Regions from separate parts of the Fusibacter sp. JL298sf-3 genome, predicted to be linked through region 2. Evidence: a T-box and tRNA genes for the amino acid it is inferred to sense, from the RefSeq annotation. Region 2 holds a T-box; the other holds one or more tRNA genes.
What was found. A T-box is a leader RNA that pairs with one kind of tRNA and senses whether it is charged. The one in region 2 lies ahead of argS (arginine--tRNA ligase), so its partner is inferred to be a tRNA-Arg.

Region 1 (7,820 bases), 290 kb from region 2:
CGTCCACATCGCCGTTTAAGACGGTGGCCATACCGCCGATTTCCTTGGCGATTTGATACCCCATGGCTTCGAAGACGCATTTTGCCTCTTCATCGCCTGCTTCAATGCGCTTGAGCACTTCTCTCGCATCGTTGGTACCGAGATAAGCGGTCATGCCGCCCTTACCGCGCATTTTCTTTTTGAGCTCGGCGTGTGTAAACTCGCCTGAGAACGCCATGCGCGCAATGTCGCCCACCGGTAAACCACCGGCTCTCTCAGGAGAGAAAGGCCCCATTTCATTGGCGTTGTTGGCGTCGATGATTTTACCTTTTTTCATCGGAACGATTGAAATGCCGCCACCTAAGTGCGCCACTACCAAATTTAGATTTTCGATTTTCTCATCGATGTCTTTCGCATAACTATGCGCAATCGCTCGAATGTTTAAAGCGTGTACCAAAGAGCGTCTTTCAATTTCAGGCATCCCCGAAATCCGCGCCAGCGGTTCGAATTCGTCTACAGCAACCGGATCGACGATAAAGGCGTCTATGCCCTCGCCGTCGGCAATCGCTTTGGCGATTAAGCCGCCTAAATTCGATGCGTGTTCACCTTGGTAACCGATTTGAAGGTCTTTAACCATCGGTTCTGTCACCTTGTAGGCACCGCTCGGCATCGGTCTCAACAGACCGCCTCTTCCTACGACTGCAATCAGTTCAGCTGTCTCCACACCTTGCTTCGCCAGCCACTCTAGAATCGCCGTCTTTCTGAAATCGTATTGATCCGCAATTTTTTCAAATTGATCAAGCTTCTCTGTGTCGTGATCCAAATTTTCCTGAATGCATTTTTCTGATCCCTTAAAAATCGCAAGTTTCGTAGAAGTTGATCCGGGATTAATAACGAGTACCAGTTCTCTTTCCATGCAACACCTCCATCGTTTTTCTCGCACAGTTATATATAAGCAATTATAATGCCAACTTAGATGCGTTGTTTGACAGCACTTGCCAAGTGCGGTATCTGTCTGTGTTTGGCATTTTTTTAACGTTAATTTTTTTGCAAATTTGCTTTGGTCCCCCTGCAAACATGCAAAAAACTTCATGCAGTTTATTGCATGAAGTTTTATAAAAATGCAATTTATTGCATTAATTGATGCCGTGTTTTTTTAATTTGTAGTAAAAGGTCCTCAGTGAGACACCGATGGCTTCTGCGGTCTTCTCACGGCTGTCGCCGTTGGCTTTGAGCGCCGTTAAGAGAAACTCGCGCTCGTACTGCGCCATGGCTTCATCCAGCTTGGGAATTTCACCTTCAAATTCGAGATTTTCCTCGAGCATGCTCATCCGCTCTGCCGCCGTCTCAGATAAAAAAGGCGGCAAATGCTTCATTTCCAACGTATGGTCGTGCATTTTGATGTTGATCATCGAGCGACCGATAAAGTTCTCGAGTTCTCTGACATTCCCCGGCCAGTCGTAAGCCGTCATCCATTTAAGGGCGTTTTCGTGAACGCCGACGACATTGCGTCCATATTCTTGATTGTACTTAATCATCAAATGGTTGACCAGTGCGGGGATATCCTCTTTGTGCGCGCGTAGCGCCGGAATATTAATCGGTACCACGTTGAGCCTGTAGTACAAGTCCTGTCGAAAACGCTTCTCTACAATGGCTTTTTCCAGGTCGACATTGGTTGCCGAGATAATCCGGACATCGATGGCAATGGGCTTGTTGCCACCGACTCTGAGAATCTCTTTTTCTTGAAGTACCCGCAACAGCTTCGCCTGTGTGTTCAGTGAGAGCTCACCGATTTCATCTAAAAAAATGGTGCCGCCGTTGGCCTTTTCAAAGAGGCCGATTTTGCCTCCCTTTGAAGCGCCGGTAAACGCGCCTTCTTCATAACCGAACAACTCGCTCTCCAGCAAGTTTTCGCTAATGGCTGCGCAGTTGACTCTGACGAACTGGGCATACCGACGACTAGAAGCGTTGTGTATCGCGTGGGCGAAGAGCTCCTTGCCGGTGCCGCTCTCGCCTCTGATAATAACCGTCGCAGGCGTTTCAGCCGCGAGCCGCGCTTTTTCTACAGCGTTGAGCAAGCCTTCGTTCTTGCCGATAATGTCGTCAAATGTGTATTTGGCCTCGAGGCTTCTAATGATTTTTTTCGCTTGATCCAGCTGCTTGTAAATTTGATTAATTTCTGTTAAGTCGTGAATAATGGCCACTGAACCTTTAATTTGACCTTTAACCAAAATGGGAGCCGCTTCGGCGATAACCTCTTTTTTTTGAGGCCCAACTTTCAACTTTTTGCCTTTAACCGGCTTTTTAGTCCTCAAAACTTCCATATGAACGCTCTCGCCTTCAGCGAGATCAAACGTACAATCTTTCCCGATAATATCCCGTTCTGTATAGCCGGTGATTTTGGTGTACGCCGGGTTAATCAACACCCCAATTCCCGCTGCATCGACGACAGAAATGGCATCTTGCGTCGCATTAAAAGTGGCCTCTAGCGTCTCTCTGACTTGGTTGAGGTTGGTAATCTGTTCGGCGAGTTCAATCAACTCGCTAATGTCGCGAAAAACGGCAATAGCGCCGATGATTTCACCGTCGTCATCTTTGATGGGCATTCGACTCGTCACAATGGTAATGCCGTTGAGCGGCTGTTGCTGGTTCCGCTCTGCCACACCGGTTTCGAGGACGATGGGAAGTCGCGTGTTGTCTATCACCGTGTTTACCGACTTTCCAAGCGCCTCCTTTCGGCTTTTCCCCGTGAGTCTCTCAGCTGACGTATTAAATAACGTGATGATACCATGCTTGTCGACGACAATCATGGCATCATGTGTAGAATCGAGAATCTTTTGTATCTCTTTATGCATCATCACCCTCCACTGGAAGCTGTGACGACTTCCAGTTCGACGTATTCCGGCTCGGCTTTAAAACCGTCGATTTCAGCTGTCGTCTCCAGCTGAGGAATCAACCGATACGTCCCTTCCTTGTCGACGTCAGCGGCGTTCATAAACGGTTTAAGCGCATCTTCTGTCAAAGCTTCCATCACAGAGGCTAGGCCTTTTACCGTGAATGTAACCGTCTGTGTTTCGTCGTTGTAAGAAACGACATATTCAGGTGCGAGGGTTCTAATTTCCAGAGCTTCAAGGGGAAACTCAAATGTTTTTTCCACAATTGGTTCTATTTCCACCTCGACTTGAACACCGTTTTCAAGATCGTGTGATACGCCTTCAGGCAACGTCAAGTTCTTATTGACAATCAGTGTAGACGCTTCTTCACCGTTGAGGACTACCGGTTCACCGACGACTTTATCAATGCCGCCGACCAGTTCCGCAGCTCCTGAAATCCAGACGGTTTCAGGCAACAGCTTAACCGAGACAACGCGCGTCCCCTCAGCCGGCGCCCCTTCTACGGCCACTTCAAGTGGCACTTCTTTCTTGAGCCCTACTTCAAGTTCCAGTTGAGCTGTAGAAGATTCAAGTGTAACACCGGTGACGACTTCATCATCTGCGTTGTACGGTGCCAAAGAAACTTCCTTTGCCACATCGCCTGTGAAGGTCCCCACATTGACATAGGCGCCGAGATGAGTTACTGTTTCTACGATGCTCTCAGGTCCTACGATGCGGATTTCTTCCGGAGACACCTTACGACTGATCTCATAGTAGTTCTTTTGGAAGTTATCGTTGTAGATGACTCTAACGGGTTTAGGTACCGACACGATGCGCTCTACAGTGAGAACGATTTCATTTGGCACCACTTCTTTAATAATAACTGAATCAGAATTGATACTTCTGTTAATATACACGTTATTAATGCCGCTTCGCACAGTACGCATGTCCGCCCACAAATTAATGCTGCTCGGCGCGAGGTTCAATACGTCGTTACGCCGTCCTTTTACATCAACGGTTACAAAGTAGTCCTGTTGATTTTTGATTTTGAGATTGCCCTGCTCGAGATCCTGCATATTGATGAGCTCCACCGGAATGTTTTCAAAAGAGCGCGTCATTTCCGGATCGACTTGATCCATTACAAAAAACCAAAACAAAATGGCGAGTACGAGGGAAAAGACTTTCATCCCCGTATTGTGTGACAGATTGATGTCGATAAATCTCGATGGCATGCGCTTTATTTTTTGAAACCACGATTCATTTTGCTTACCGCTCATTGACATCACCTGCCTTTTCTTCCTCTTTTTCAGCGTTTAACGTCTTAAGCATCAGCTCTTTAAGTGTCGTCGGGTCGAGGAAACGTTGCAACTTGCCTTCCACTGCAAGAGAAATAGCACCGGTTTCTTCAGAAACGATGACAATAAGGGCATCTGAACTCTCAGTCATGCCCATTGCAGCACGGTGCCTTGTGCCCAGTTCCTTGCTGATGTACTTATTAGATGACAGCGGCAAAAGACAGCCCGCGGCCATAATGCGATTGTTTTTAATAACCACAGCCCCATCGTGTAGTGGTGACTTGGGGTAAAAGATATTCATCAGTAAATCAGCGGACACTTTAGCGTCCGTAATCGTCCCCGTCTCTACAATGTCGTTAATGCCAATGGTGCGTTCCACGACAATCAATGCACCGATTTTTTTTCGAGACATCACACTGGCTGCATCGGCAATTTCATTTATGGTGCGTTTATACTCATCGTCAACGCCTTTGCGCCCCGGCGTCAAAATCCACTGGCTGCGTCCGAGATGTTCAAGAGCTTTTCGGAGCTCTGGTTGAAAAATGATGACGAGTGCAATAACACCAATGGTCAATGTGCTCTGCAAAACGTAGTTGATGGCATAAAGTTTTCCCCATTCGCTCACCTTAGAAATAATTAAGATGATTAAGAAACCTTTAACCAATTGTTCCGCACGCGTTTCTCGTATCAGGCCCAATAATTTGTAAAAGACATAGGCAATAATCAAAATATCCAATATATAATTGATCTCTATGCCCGATACGAACGCTTTTATAAAGTTCATCACGGTAGAAAGTATCTCCATAATCGTCCCCTCGAATTCTTTTAATGATCATTATCCTAATAGACAGTATACTACACTCGTTTTAAGCTGACTTCATTCAGCCACTTTTTTAATAAACTTGTAATTAATCGTTATAAATATTTTTGCGCTTCTTTACTTTGCGTTAAGATGGCTTCGTAAACGCGCTGAATATATAAGATGTTGTCTGCCTTTTCAACACGCTGTTCTATGGCTTCCATAAGCATCTGTTCTCTGTTTTCATCTTGTATCCGCAGTCCTTGAACTTTTTTAAAATGGCCAATTTCCTTTGAAAGTTCAAAGCGCCTTTCAAGTAATGCCGTCAGTTCCGCGTCTAAGACATCTATCTCATCTCTTCTATCTTTTAAAAATTTCAAGCAAACCTCCTTTGTCCACTACCTCTATTATACCCTATCTCTTTAAAATTACATATTCCAATCCTATTGTATTATTAAAAGTTTTAAAAACGGTTCAATTTAAACGAAAAAAAACCAATGACTTTAATCATTGATTTCATCTGGTGCCCAGAGGCGGAATCGAACCACCGACACGGGGATTTTCAGTCCCCTGCTCTACCGACTGAGCTATCTGGGCTAAATATGGTGGGCATAAGTGGACTCGAACCACCGACCTCACGCTTATCAGGCGTGCGCTCTAACCAGCTGAGCTATACGCCCACTTTTAAAAAAGTGGCGGAGAGGGTGGGATTCGAACCCACGTGGGCTTGCACCCTAACGGTTTTCAAGACCGCCCCGTTATGACCGCTTCGGTACCTCTCCTCAATATGTGGTGCGTCAGTAGGGACTCGAACCCCAAACCCCCGCCTTAGAAGGGCGGTGCTCTATCCAGTTGAGCTACTAACGCACATATGGAGCGGAAGACGAGATTCGAACTCGCGACCCTCGCCTTGGCAAGGCGATGCTCTACCACTGAGCCACTTCCGCATGTTGGTGGAGGGAGAAGGATTCGAACCTTCGAAATCGACGATAACGGATTTACAGTCCGCCCCCTTTGGCCACTCGGGAACCCCTCCACTGTATTAAATTAAGATGGAGCCGGTGATGGGACTCGAACCCGCGACCTACTGATTACAAGTCAGTTGCTCTACCAATTGAGCTACACCGGCATAAATGGCGATCCAGAAGGGACTCGAACCCTCGACCTCTAGCGTGACAGGCTAGCGTTCTAACCAACTGAACTACTGGACCGCATTTGGTGGGAGTAATAGGGATCGAACCTATGACCTCCTGCTTGTAAGGCAGATGCTCTCCCAGCTGAGCTATACTCCCATGTGTGAGCTGGCGCTCACAATATTGGTGACCCCTAGGGGAATCGAACCCCTGTTACCGCCGTGAAAGGGCGGTGTCTTAACCGCTTGACCAAGGGGCCATAATGGTTGCGGAGGCAGGATTCGAACCTGCGACCTTTGGGTTATGAGCCCAACGAGCTGCCACTGCTCCACTCCGCGATATTGGGTATTTCTAATGGTGCCGAGGACCGGAATCGAACCGGTACGATGTTGCCATCGCAGGATTTTAAGTCCTGTGCGTCTGCCAGTTCCGCCACCCCGGCACTTTTGGCTCCAAGGGTGGGATTCGAACCCACAGCCTATCGGTTAACAGCCGAGTGCTCCACCGTTGAGCTACCTTGGAACATAAATCAGCAACGTTCTACTCTCCCAGGCAGCTGCCCGCCAAGTACCATCGACGCTGGAGGACTTTACTTCTGTGTTCGGTATGGGAACAGGTGTTGCCCCTCCGCCTTCGTCACTGAATTATCTCTTTAGCTCGTGTTTTCTCTCACCAGCGAGTTATATTATATCATAATCACTTTAGTGCTGTCAACACTTTTTTGTTGCTTTTTTAGGGTTAGTACCCTGAAAACTGTATATATAAGAACCGATAAATCCTCTTACTCTAAAGCGTGGTCAAGTCCTCGACCTATTAGTACCTGTCAGCTGAATGCATTGCTGCACTTACACCTCAGGCCTATTACCATATTATCTTCATGGGGTCTTACTCTATTAAAGATGGGAAATCTCATCTTGAGGGGGGCTTCGCGCTTAGATGCCTTCAGCGCTTATCCCTTCCAAACTTAGCTACTCAGCAGTGCTCTTGGCAGAACAACTGATACACCAGAGGTTTGTCCATCCCGGTCCTCTCGTACTAAGGACAGCTCCTCTCAAATTTCCTACGCCCACAGCAGATAGGGACCGAACTGTCTCACGACGTTCTGAACCCAGCTCGCGTGCCTCTTTAATGGGCGAACAGCCCAACCCTTGGGACCTACTTCAGCCCCAGGATGAGACGAGCCGACATCGAGGTGCCAAACCTCCCCGTCGATGTGGACTCTTGGGGGAGATAAGCCTGTTATCCCCGGGGTAGCTTTTATCCGTTGAGCGATGGCCCTTCCATGCGGTGCCACCGGATCACTAAGCTCGACTTTCGTCCCTGCTCGAGATGTCTCTCTCGCAGTCAAGCTCCCTTTTGCCTTTACACTCTTCGCGCGATTTCCAACCGCGCTGAGGGAACCTTTAGGCGCCTCCGTTACTCTTTAGGAGGCGACCGCCCCAGTCAAACTGCCCACCTGACATTGTCCTAGAACAGGATCACTGTCCATAGTTAGAATAACGGTATACAAAGAGTGGTATCCCAACAGCGACTCCTATAAGACTGGCGTCCTATATTCTTAGTCTCCCACCTATCCTGTACATCATATACCATTATCCAGTGCCAAGCTGCAGTAAAGCTCCACGGGGTCTTTCCGTCTAGCTGCGGGTAACCGGCATCTTTACCGGTACTACAATTTCACCGAGTCCATTGTTGAGACAGCGCCCAAATCGTTACGCCTTTCGTGCGGGTCGGAACTTAC
Region 2 (7,820 bases):
GTGGGCACAGAAGACGGCACCGTTTACACAACACCGGAAGGTGTTTACTTAATGAGTCCAAGAGATATAAAGGGTCTTAGTCGGATTGAAGCGCTTAAATCACTGGCGCCGATTTCCCTTAAAATAGAAGGTCGAATGAAGGGACCTGATTATGTGTACACGGTGGTTAAAGCGTATCGTGAGGCGGTGGACACAGGCGTCCTTAGAGAAGACGATTTGGTAAAAGTTTTTAACCGTAATTATTCAGAGGGGTATTTCGGAGAGAAGGCTTACAGCCAATTGATGACACTCAGTCATCCCAGTGCCTATGGGTACGAAGTGGGGTGCGCTGTCGCCTGTGGGAAAGGGCGGCTCACACTCAAACTCGAGGCACCGCTTTCGAAAGGCGACGAGATTCAGTACCGATTGAGAGAGAAAACCGTGGGCACGCGGTGCGATGAAATTTACAGCAATGGTCGACGGGTGGATGAAGCACCTGTGGGGCAAGTGGTTGAAGTTCCGTTTAAGCACGTTGTTCCCAAAGGGGCGCGTTTTTATAAAACCTATGACAAATCGCATATTAAACAGGCGACAAACGACAGCCAACGCGAGGTGCAGCGCTTTGCCGTTCAGATGGTCTTTCATGCCGCACGAGATGCCGTTGCTACCTTGACAGTGACCGACGGCGCGTGGGAAGTTACTGCAACTGGAACGGTTAAAGGGGAAACCGCCCAGCGCGTGTCGCTCAGTCGTGAAAAGGTTGAAAAACAATTGTCTAAGCTCGGGGGGACGCCTTTTGTATTAGAGCGTTTAGACGTGGACATCGCAGACGGCTTGATGTTGCCGGTGTCCGAGTTAAACACACTGCGCCGTCAGGCCTGTGACGCACTGTTGAAAAAGCGGGCTCTCTGGCATGGTCACCGAACAGCACCTGTAAGTGTTTGTGATCTTGTAGAGGGCTCTAGCACGCAGCAGTCGCCAGTGGTACTGTTGACTTTTGAGCGTTACAAACGTTTAAATGCGCACCGCCGTTCTTTTGAAAACAGCTTGTTCCGGCCAATTTGGGTGCTGGAAAGTCTCTCTGACTACGAGGCGCACTTAGAAAGCTGTGCGTCGGAATCCGTTGTACTAGGGCTGCCTAAAATCTTAGAAGCCGACGACTTTAAACGCCTTGATGACATGATGCAAAAGACAACTTTTGATGTCGTGGTTGCACATATTGGTCAGTTACAGTGGTTAAGACAATACCCCGACGTCAAGTGGTACGCCTCTGAAGCCGTACAGTGTTATAACAAAACGGCCCTGGCTTTTTTAAAAGCGGAGGGCGCAGAAGGCGTCATCGCCGCACCGGAGTGGGCGATAAGCACTTCTCGCGGAACTGCCGGGCAGTGGGTCTATGGCCATCTGCCCCTTATGCAGTCTGAATACTGCCCTATAGGAAAAGTCATAAAGAACGCCCATCGGTGCGGTCTTTGTGAAACGGCTTCATTTGCTTTAATCGACGAGAAGGGGACACAGTATCCCCTCGTCTGCGATTCAAGTCGATGCCGAGTTAAAGTCTGTACGGACAAACCGGTATACGCCTTAGATTTAATGGAGAGCCTCTACGCAAAGGGGTGTACCCTCTTTAAGTTCGATTTTATGTTAACCTCTGAAGCGGCGTCGACCGATAGAGTTCGCCAGTTGGCAGAGGCTGAAACTTGGCGACAATTTACAGCAGCCGTCGAACCCTTTGACAAAACTATACACACGAGAAGCCGGCTAATAAGCGGCGTAGAATAAAGGTGGTGTCATACAATGAATGAAAAAACACTCAGAGTTTTAGAATACCCAAAGATTATACAAATGCTTGAAGATAAGGCGACGTCTACAGTTGGCAAAGCACTGTGTAAAGCGCTGATGCCGTCTACCGATGTCGAGGCCATCGACGCCATGCAGGCGGAAACCGACGAAGCGACGACGTTGATTATCAAGCAGGGGCGACCGCCAATAGGGCCGATCTACGATTTGGAAGACGCGGTGAAACTGGCTAAAATCGGCGGGGTTCTCAATCCGAAGCAATTGATAGAGATTGGAGATGCCCTGCGTACGGCGCGCATTCTCAAACGCTTTTTACAAGCAGGTGAGCATTATGAAGCCGCCTATCCAGCACTGTACGCCCTAGGGGGGCAGTTGACGCAACTGAAAACATTGGAGAGTGAAATCGAGCGCTGCATTGTTTCTGAAACAGAAATCGCCGACGACGCCTCTCCTGAATTGCGTAAAATTCGACAACAAATAGAAAAGAAAAATTTAGCGGTTCGACAAAAACTCGAATCGATGATTACCAATCCCGACTATCAAAAATACCTTCAAGACACGCTCGTCACCATTCGTCAGGATCGGTTTGTCCTTCCGGTAAAGAGCGAACATAAAAACCACGTTAAGGGTCTGGTGCACGACCAATCGGCCAAGGGCAGTACGTTTTACATCGAGCCAATTGCAGTTGTGGAGCTCAACAACGCGCTTCGAGAACTGAAAATCAGCGAACGGCAAGAAATTGAGCGCATTTTAAGGATGCTTACTGAGCGCGTGGCGGCATACACCTCTGAAATTGAAGTCAATCTTAAAGTGTTGACTCAAATTGACTTTGTCTTTGCAAAGGGCAAACTCGCTGTGGAAATGAATGCCGTGCGACCGGAGCTTTCGAAAGACAGGCAACTCCGCATTAAAAATGGCCGTCACCCACTGTTGCCGAAGGAGACCGTCGTTCCGACAAATATTTGGCTCGGGGAGCAGTTTACCACATTGTTGATTACCGGACCGAATACCGGCGGGAAGACGGTCACGCTGAAAACGGTAGGGCTTTTGACTTTAATGACCCAGGCCGGACTTCACGTACCGGCGGGCTATGGCACTAAAATGGCCGTTTTTGACCAAGTGTTTGCCGACATTGGCGATGAACAGAGTATTGAACAGAGTTTGAGTACCTTCTCGTCGCATATGACCAACATCGTCAACATTTTAAATGACGTATCTGATAATGCGTTGGTGCTGTTTGACGAACTCGGTGCCGGCACTGACCCTACTGAGGGGGCGGCACTGGCAATGGCGATTTTAGATGAACTCAGACAGTTTGGTATTCGAACACTGGCGACAACGCATTATGCGGAGCTCAAGACATATGCCATCTCAGAAGATGGCGTTGAAAACGCTTGTATGGAGTTCGATGTGGCCTCGCTTAGCCCGACGTATCGCTTGCTCATCGGCATTCCGGGAAAGTCCAATGCGTTTGAAATTTCGCGGAAGCTCGGCCTGTCGTCACACCTCATTGAAAAATCCAAAGCGTATATTCACACCGATGATATCGCTTTTGAAGATGTGGTAGAGCGCATTGAAAACAGCCGTAAAATTGCCGAAGCTGAACGCGATGAGGCCATTCGACTCAAGTTAGAAGCCGAGCGTCTTAAAAAGGCGTTGGCGGATAAAGAGAGCAAGTGGCTGGAAAAACGCGACAGCTTGTTGAAAAAATCTAAAGAAGAGGCGCGTGAAATTTTAAGAGAAGCAAAAGAGACCTCTGAAAATATCTTAAGAGAACTGCGTTCAATTGACCGAAATTCGCTCAAACAGAAAAACAAAGAGATTGAAGCGATGCGTCGACGGCTCCAAGAACAGTTGGAGGAAACTACCGACGGCGTCATCAGCAACGACGTGGAAAGTGAACTGCCACCTGAGAACTTAAATGTGGGCGATGTGGTGCGCGTTTTGAGTTTGGGACAAGACGGTACAGTGGCAGAGCCGCCAAACGACAAGGGCGAAGTGCTCGTTCAAGTCGGTCTTATGAAAATGTCCGTCTCTATAAAAAAACTCCTCTTGGTGAACAAGCAAAAGCGCGACCAGCAAGTTTACAAGAAGCACGCAGAAAAGCGACAGACTTCAGCTTATATTCAAACTGAAATCGACGTACGCGGTGAGAACATCGAAGATGCAATGGTTATCATCGACAAGTATTTGGACGATGCGGCGCTATCTAGTTTAGAAAAGGTGAGAATTATCCACGGAAAGGGCACCGGTGCTTTGAGAAAAGGCTTGCATGAGCATTTTAAGCGCCATCCTCATGTGAAGGCTTTTGAGTTTGCCGCCTATAACGAAGGGGGCAATGGCGCCACAGTTATTACGCTGAAATAGAATTGTGTAAAAAAACGGAACTGCCAGCAGTTCCGTTTTTGCGTTAAGGGTTGAATTTTTCCTGTGCGTTGAGAAGGATGCGCTCAGCCTTTTCAAGGTCACCTTTTTCGTTGTAATAATAGGCGGCGCTAATATGATTTTGAACGTCACTTTTAACCAAATACGTGCCGTAAGCAGCTTGCCCCACGATTAAGAGCAGAGCGATTACCGGGTAAAACCACTTTTTTGCAGTAAACCACTTTTCATAGGAGAGCCCCAGTGAAACAGCGAGGACGTAGCCGCCAATAAGTCCACCCACATGTCCTGCCATATCGATGTTTGGCCTGATAATGCCTATGACGAGGTTAAAGGCGATGAGGAGTACAAAATCCATGCCGTAAAGGCGTTTGTATACCGCGGGATTGAGTTTGAGTAAATAGAGATTGGCACCCATAAGTCCGAAGATAGCCCCCGATGCCCCGACGGCGTTATTGCTTGTAAAGACATAACTCGCTAGCGAACCGATTAAGCCGCCGATGAGATAAATGACTATAAACTTGGACTTGCCGTAAAACCGTTCGATATCTCGTCCAATGACATAGAGCATCAACATGTTGAACACGAGGTGCATAATATCGGCGTGGAGGAACATCGACGTCACCAACCGCCAAATTTCACCGAAGGCAATGAGAATATTCACCTTCGACCCCAAGAGGAAGAGACCGTTTTGGCCGGTTAAATCAATTATCTGAACCCCTAGAAACATAATGACATTGGCCGCAATGAGCCATTCCGTCAGCCCAAATGCTTTAAGCCGCGCTTTAAGTGAATCTACTGACATACAAAACTCCTTTATACTAATCTATAGTGTATTATACCTTTTTTCCTCTAACATGTGCCATGAAACGTCAATGTTCATAAAAACTTTACGTTTCTCAGGGGCTTGATTTTGAATGCGGGATATGGTAAGCTATATACCAAATTGATAATGATTCTATGAAGGGGAGAGTAGCAATTGTGCTCTGTTTTAGCGAGTCGACGGTGGTGGAAGGTCGATACAACGCAGTGGTGAAGAGAACCCCGGAGAATTTTGTCGGCTGTGCTGACAAGACGGATGTCCCCGTTAAAGGCTTTGAGTGAGAAAGGTATCTTTCTAAAAAGAGTGGTAACGCGGAACATTTCGTCTCTTATTGAGTTTGACAATAAGGGGCGTTTTTTTTATGCGGCGGTTGTCACAGAGAGGCATTCGCAGAACATGGGGGCCGCTTGTGGCGGCGGTAAATAAAGGGAGGCTAAAATGGATTATAAAGCATTGATTGCAGGTGCAGTGGCACCACATGTAGGCGCTTTGACCTACGATGAAATTTACGAGTTGGTGGAGTACCCTAAAAACAAGGAGATGGGGGATTTCGCATTTCCTTGTTTTAAACTGGCAAAGACATTTAGAAAAGCGCCGCAACAAATTGCAGGGGACCTTGCGGAAGCCATTGGCGAAAACGAGGCATTTTTAAGCGTTGTGCCTATTGCGGGCTTCTTAAACTTTAAAATCAATCCGGCACACTTTGCGCAGTCGGTTATCGGCGAAGTACTCGAAAAAGGTGAACACTACGGTCAATCGGATCTCGGTGCGGGAAAAAAGACGATTGTCGAGTATTCTTCTGTGAACATTGCAAAGCCGTTTCACATGGGCCATATTAGAAGTACGATGATTGGCGAGTCACTACACCGTATTTACAAGTTCCTCGGGTACGATACAGTGGCCATCAATCACCTCGGCGATTATGGTACACAGTTTGGCAAGTTGATCGTAGCGTATAAACTTTGGGGAGACGACGCTGCCTTAGAGGCGGATCCCATTCCGGAACTCCTTCGAATTTACGTTAAAATTCACGAAGAAGCGGAGACCAATCCGGCGCTTGAAGACGAAGCGCGCGGCTGGTTTACAAAACTTGAACATGGCGATGAAGAAGCGATGCGCCTTTGGACGCTGTTTAGAGACATGTCGCTTAAGGCTTTTGACAAAGTCTACGACTTGCTTGGCGTGACGTTTGATTCTTATGCAGGTGAAAGTTTTTACTCAGATAAAATGCCGGCAATTGTCAGTGAGTTGCGTGAAAAGGGCATCGTTCAAAAGTCTGAAGGCGCTGAAATCGTCGATTTAGAAGCCTATGGCATGCCACCGGCGCTCATTACGAAGAAAGACGGTTCAAGCCTCTATATGACACGTGACCTCGCCGCCGCTAAGTATCGAAAAGAAACTTACGATTTCCACAAAAACATCTATGTTGTAGGCAGTGCCCAGAAGCTCCACTTTATGCAGTGGATTAAAATTATCGAACTCATGGGATACGATTGGGCAAAAGACTGTGTACACGTCGACTTTGGTATGGTGGCATTGGAAGACGGGTCGCTTTCGACGCGAAAGGGAAAAGTCGTCTTTATTGAAGACGTTTTGAAAAAAGCTATAGAGCAGACTCAGAAGATCATCGAAGAAAAGAATCCAAATCTCAGCGACAAAGAAATCGTAGCCAAGCAGGTGGGCGTCGGTGCAGTCGTGTTCCAAGAACTGTACACATCGCGCAACAAAGATTACACGTTCTCACTGGACAAAACCCTTTCTTTTGAAGGCGAAACGGGCCCGTATGTTCAGTACACGCATGCTCGGGCGTGTAGCGTCCTTAGAAAAGCGGCCTTTGAACTCAAAGAAACCTATAACTTTGAAGTGCTCAACGATTCGGCAAGTGTGGATGTCATACGCCTGCTTTCCAAGTTCCAAGAGGCGGTTGTACTGGCGCATAAGAACTACGAACCGCATACGGTTGCGCGTTATGTGGTTGAACTCTCTCAAGCGTTTAACCGCTTCTACCATGACAACTCGATTCTCGTGGACGATGCAGAAACCCGTGAAGCGCGATTGGCACTGGTTTACGCTGTTAAGACTGTGTTAAAAACGGCACTGGAACTGGTTTGCTTAGAAGCGCCTGAACGCATGTAACAGACGTTTGGTCGCGTCAATAAACCAAGCTGAATAAAAAATCACCTTCAACGCGGTAAGAGCCGGCTGGAGGTGATTGTTTTTTAATGGAAAGATGACGCGCTGTGTGCATGTGACGTGGTGCATCAAGTCATTTGCTCGATTAGATGGCTGATTCTGGACAAGGTGTTTTTAAGACGCGCTGGACTGAGGTCTTCCTTAAGTATAAAATCCGTAAACTTTAAGTTTTTAAGGCGTTTGGAGATGTCGTCCACATCACTTGACGTCAGGATGACGACGGGCGTTTTTTGGAATTTAGACTCTTCGAGGTCTTGGAGAAGTGTTTCTACACTCATATCGGCAAGTTCCATCCCAGTGAGGATGACGTCGATATCGTATTTGGAAAGCAATTTGAACAAATCGCCTCCAGCGTTGCTTTCAACGTAGTCGACACCTTGTCTTACAGACATGTCGTGGACAATGCGTCTGAAAAAATCGCTGTATTCAAAGTGTAGAACTCTCATAGTACCTCACCTCATTTCTTTAAAATTTAATCGTACTGTTGAGCACGTCGGGATCTTTTTTCGTGTATACGCGTTTGGAATGGGCCATGATGTCTTTGATGTTCTCAAGGACACAGTCGACCGATTGGTCTAAGGCTCTTAAATCTTCTTCTTCGATGTTGTAGTAGAGGTACAGGTCTTCAAAGAGGCGTACCAAT

Region 1: it encodes a tRNA-Arg, which carries the amino acid that the T-box ahead of argS (arginine--tRNA ligase) is inferred to sense. The anticodon was not compared.

Annotation. Positions count from the first base shown of each region.
Region 1 is NZ_CM132608.1:3,038,086-3,045,905, reverse strand. Features, by position in the region: gene buk (butyrate kinase) at 1-895, opposite strand, end outside; gene ACR6HW_RS14520 (sigma-54 interaction domain-containing protein) at 1,116-2,834, opposite strand; gene ACR6HW_RS14515 (CdaR family protein) at 2,837-4,129, opposite strand; gene cdaA (diadenylate cyclase CdaA) at 4,119-4,952, opposite strand; gene ACR6HW_RS14505 (chorismate mutase) at 5,063-5,326, opposite strand; tRNA gene ACR6HW_RS14500 (tRNA-Phe) at 5,468-5,543, opposite strand; tRNA gene ACR6HW_RS14495 (tRNA-Ile) at 5,550-5,626, opposite strand; tRNA gene ACR6HW_RS14490 (tRNA-Ser) at 5,640-5,728, opposite strand; tRNA gene ACR6HW_RS14485 (tRNA-Arg) at 5,737-5,813, opposite strand; tRNA gene ACR6HW_RS14480 (tRNA-Gly) at 5,819-5,893, opposite strand; tRNA gene ACR6HW_RS14475 (tRNA-Tyr) at 5,898-5,982, opposite strand; tRNA gene ACR6HW_RS14470 (tRNA-Thr) at 6,000-6,075, opposite strand; tRNA gene ACR6HW_RS14465 (tRNA-Asp) at 6,081-6,157, opposite strand; tRNA gene ACR6HW_RS14460 (tRNA-Val) at 6,163-6,238, opposite strand; tRNA gene ACR6HW_RS14455 (tRNA-Glu) at 6,264-6,338, opposite strand; tRNA gene ACR6HW_RS14450 (tRNA-Met) at 6,343-6,417, opposite strand; tRNA gene ACR6HW_RS14445 (tRNA-Leu) at 6,435-6,521, opposite strand; tRNA gene ACR6HW_RS14440 (tRNA-Asn) at 6,527-6,601, opposite strand; rRNA gene rrf (5S ribosomal RNA) at 6,607-6,723, opposite strand; rRNA gene ACR6HW_RS14430 (23S ribosomal RNA) at 6,873-7,820, opposite strand, start outside.
Region 2 is NZ_CM132608.1:3,327,447-3,335,266, forward strand. Features, by position in the region: gene ACR6HW_RS15850 (peptidase U32 family protein) at 1-1,761, shown strand, start outside; gene ACR6HW_RS15855 (endonuclease MutS2) at 1,777-4,146, shown strand; gene ACR6HW_RS15860 (rhomboid family intramembrane serine protease) at 4,190-4,966, opposite strand; T-box leader at 5,113-5,316, shown strand; gene argS (arginine--tRNA ligase) at 5,423-7,120, shown strand; gene ACR6HW_RS15870 (response regulator) at 7,246-7,623, opposite strand; gene ACR6HW_RS15875 (hypothetical protein) at 7,643-7,820, opposite strand, start outside.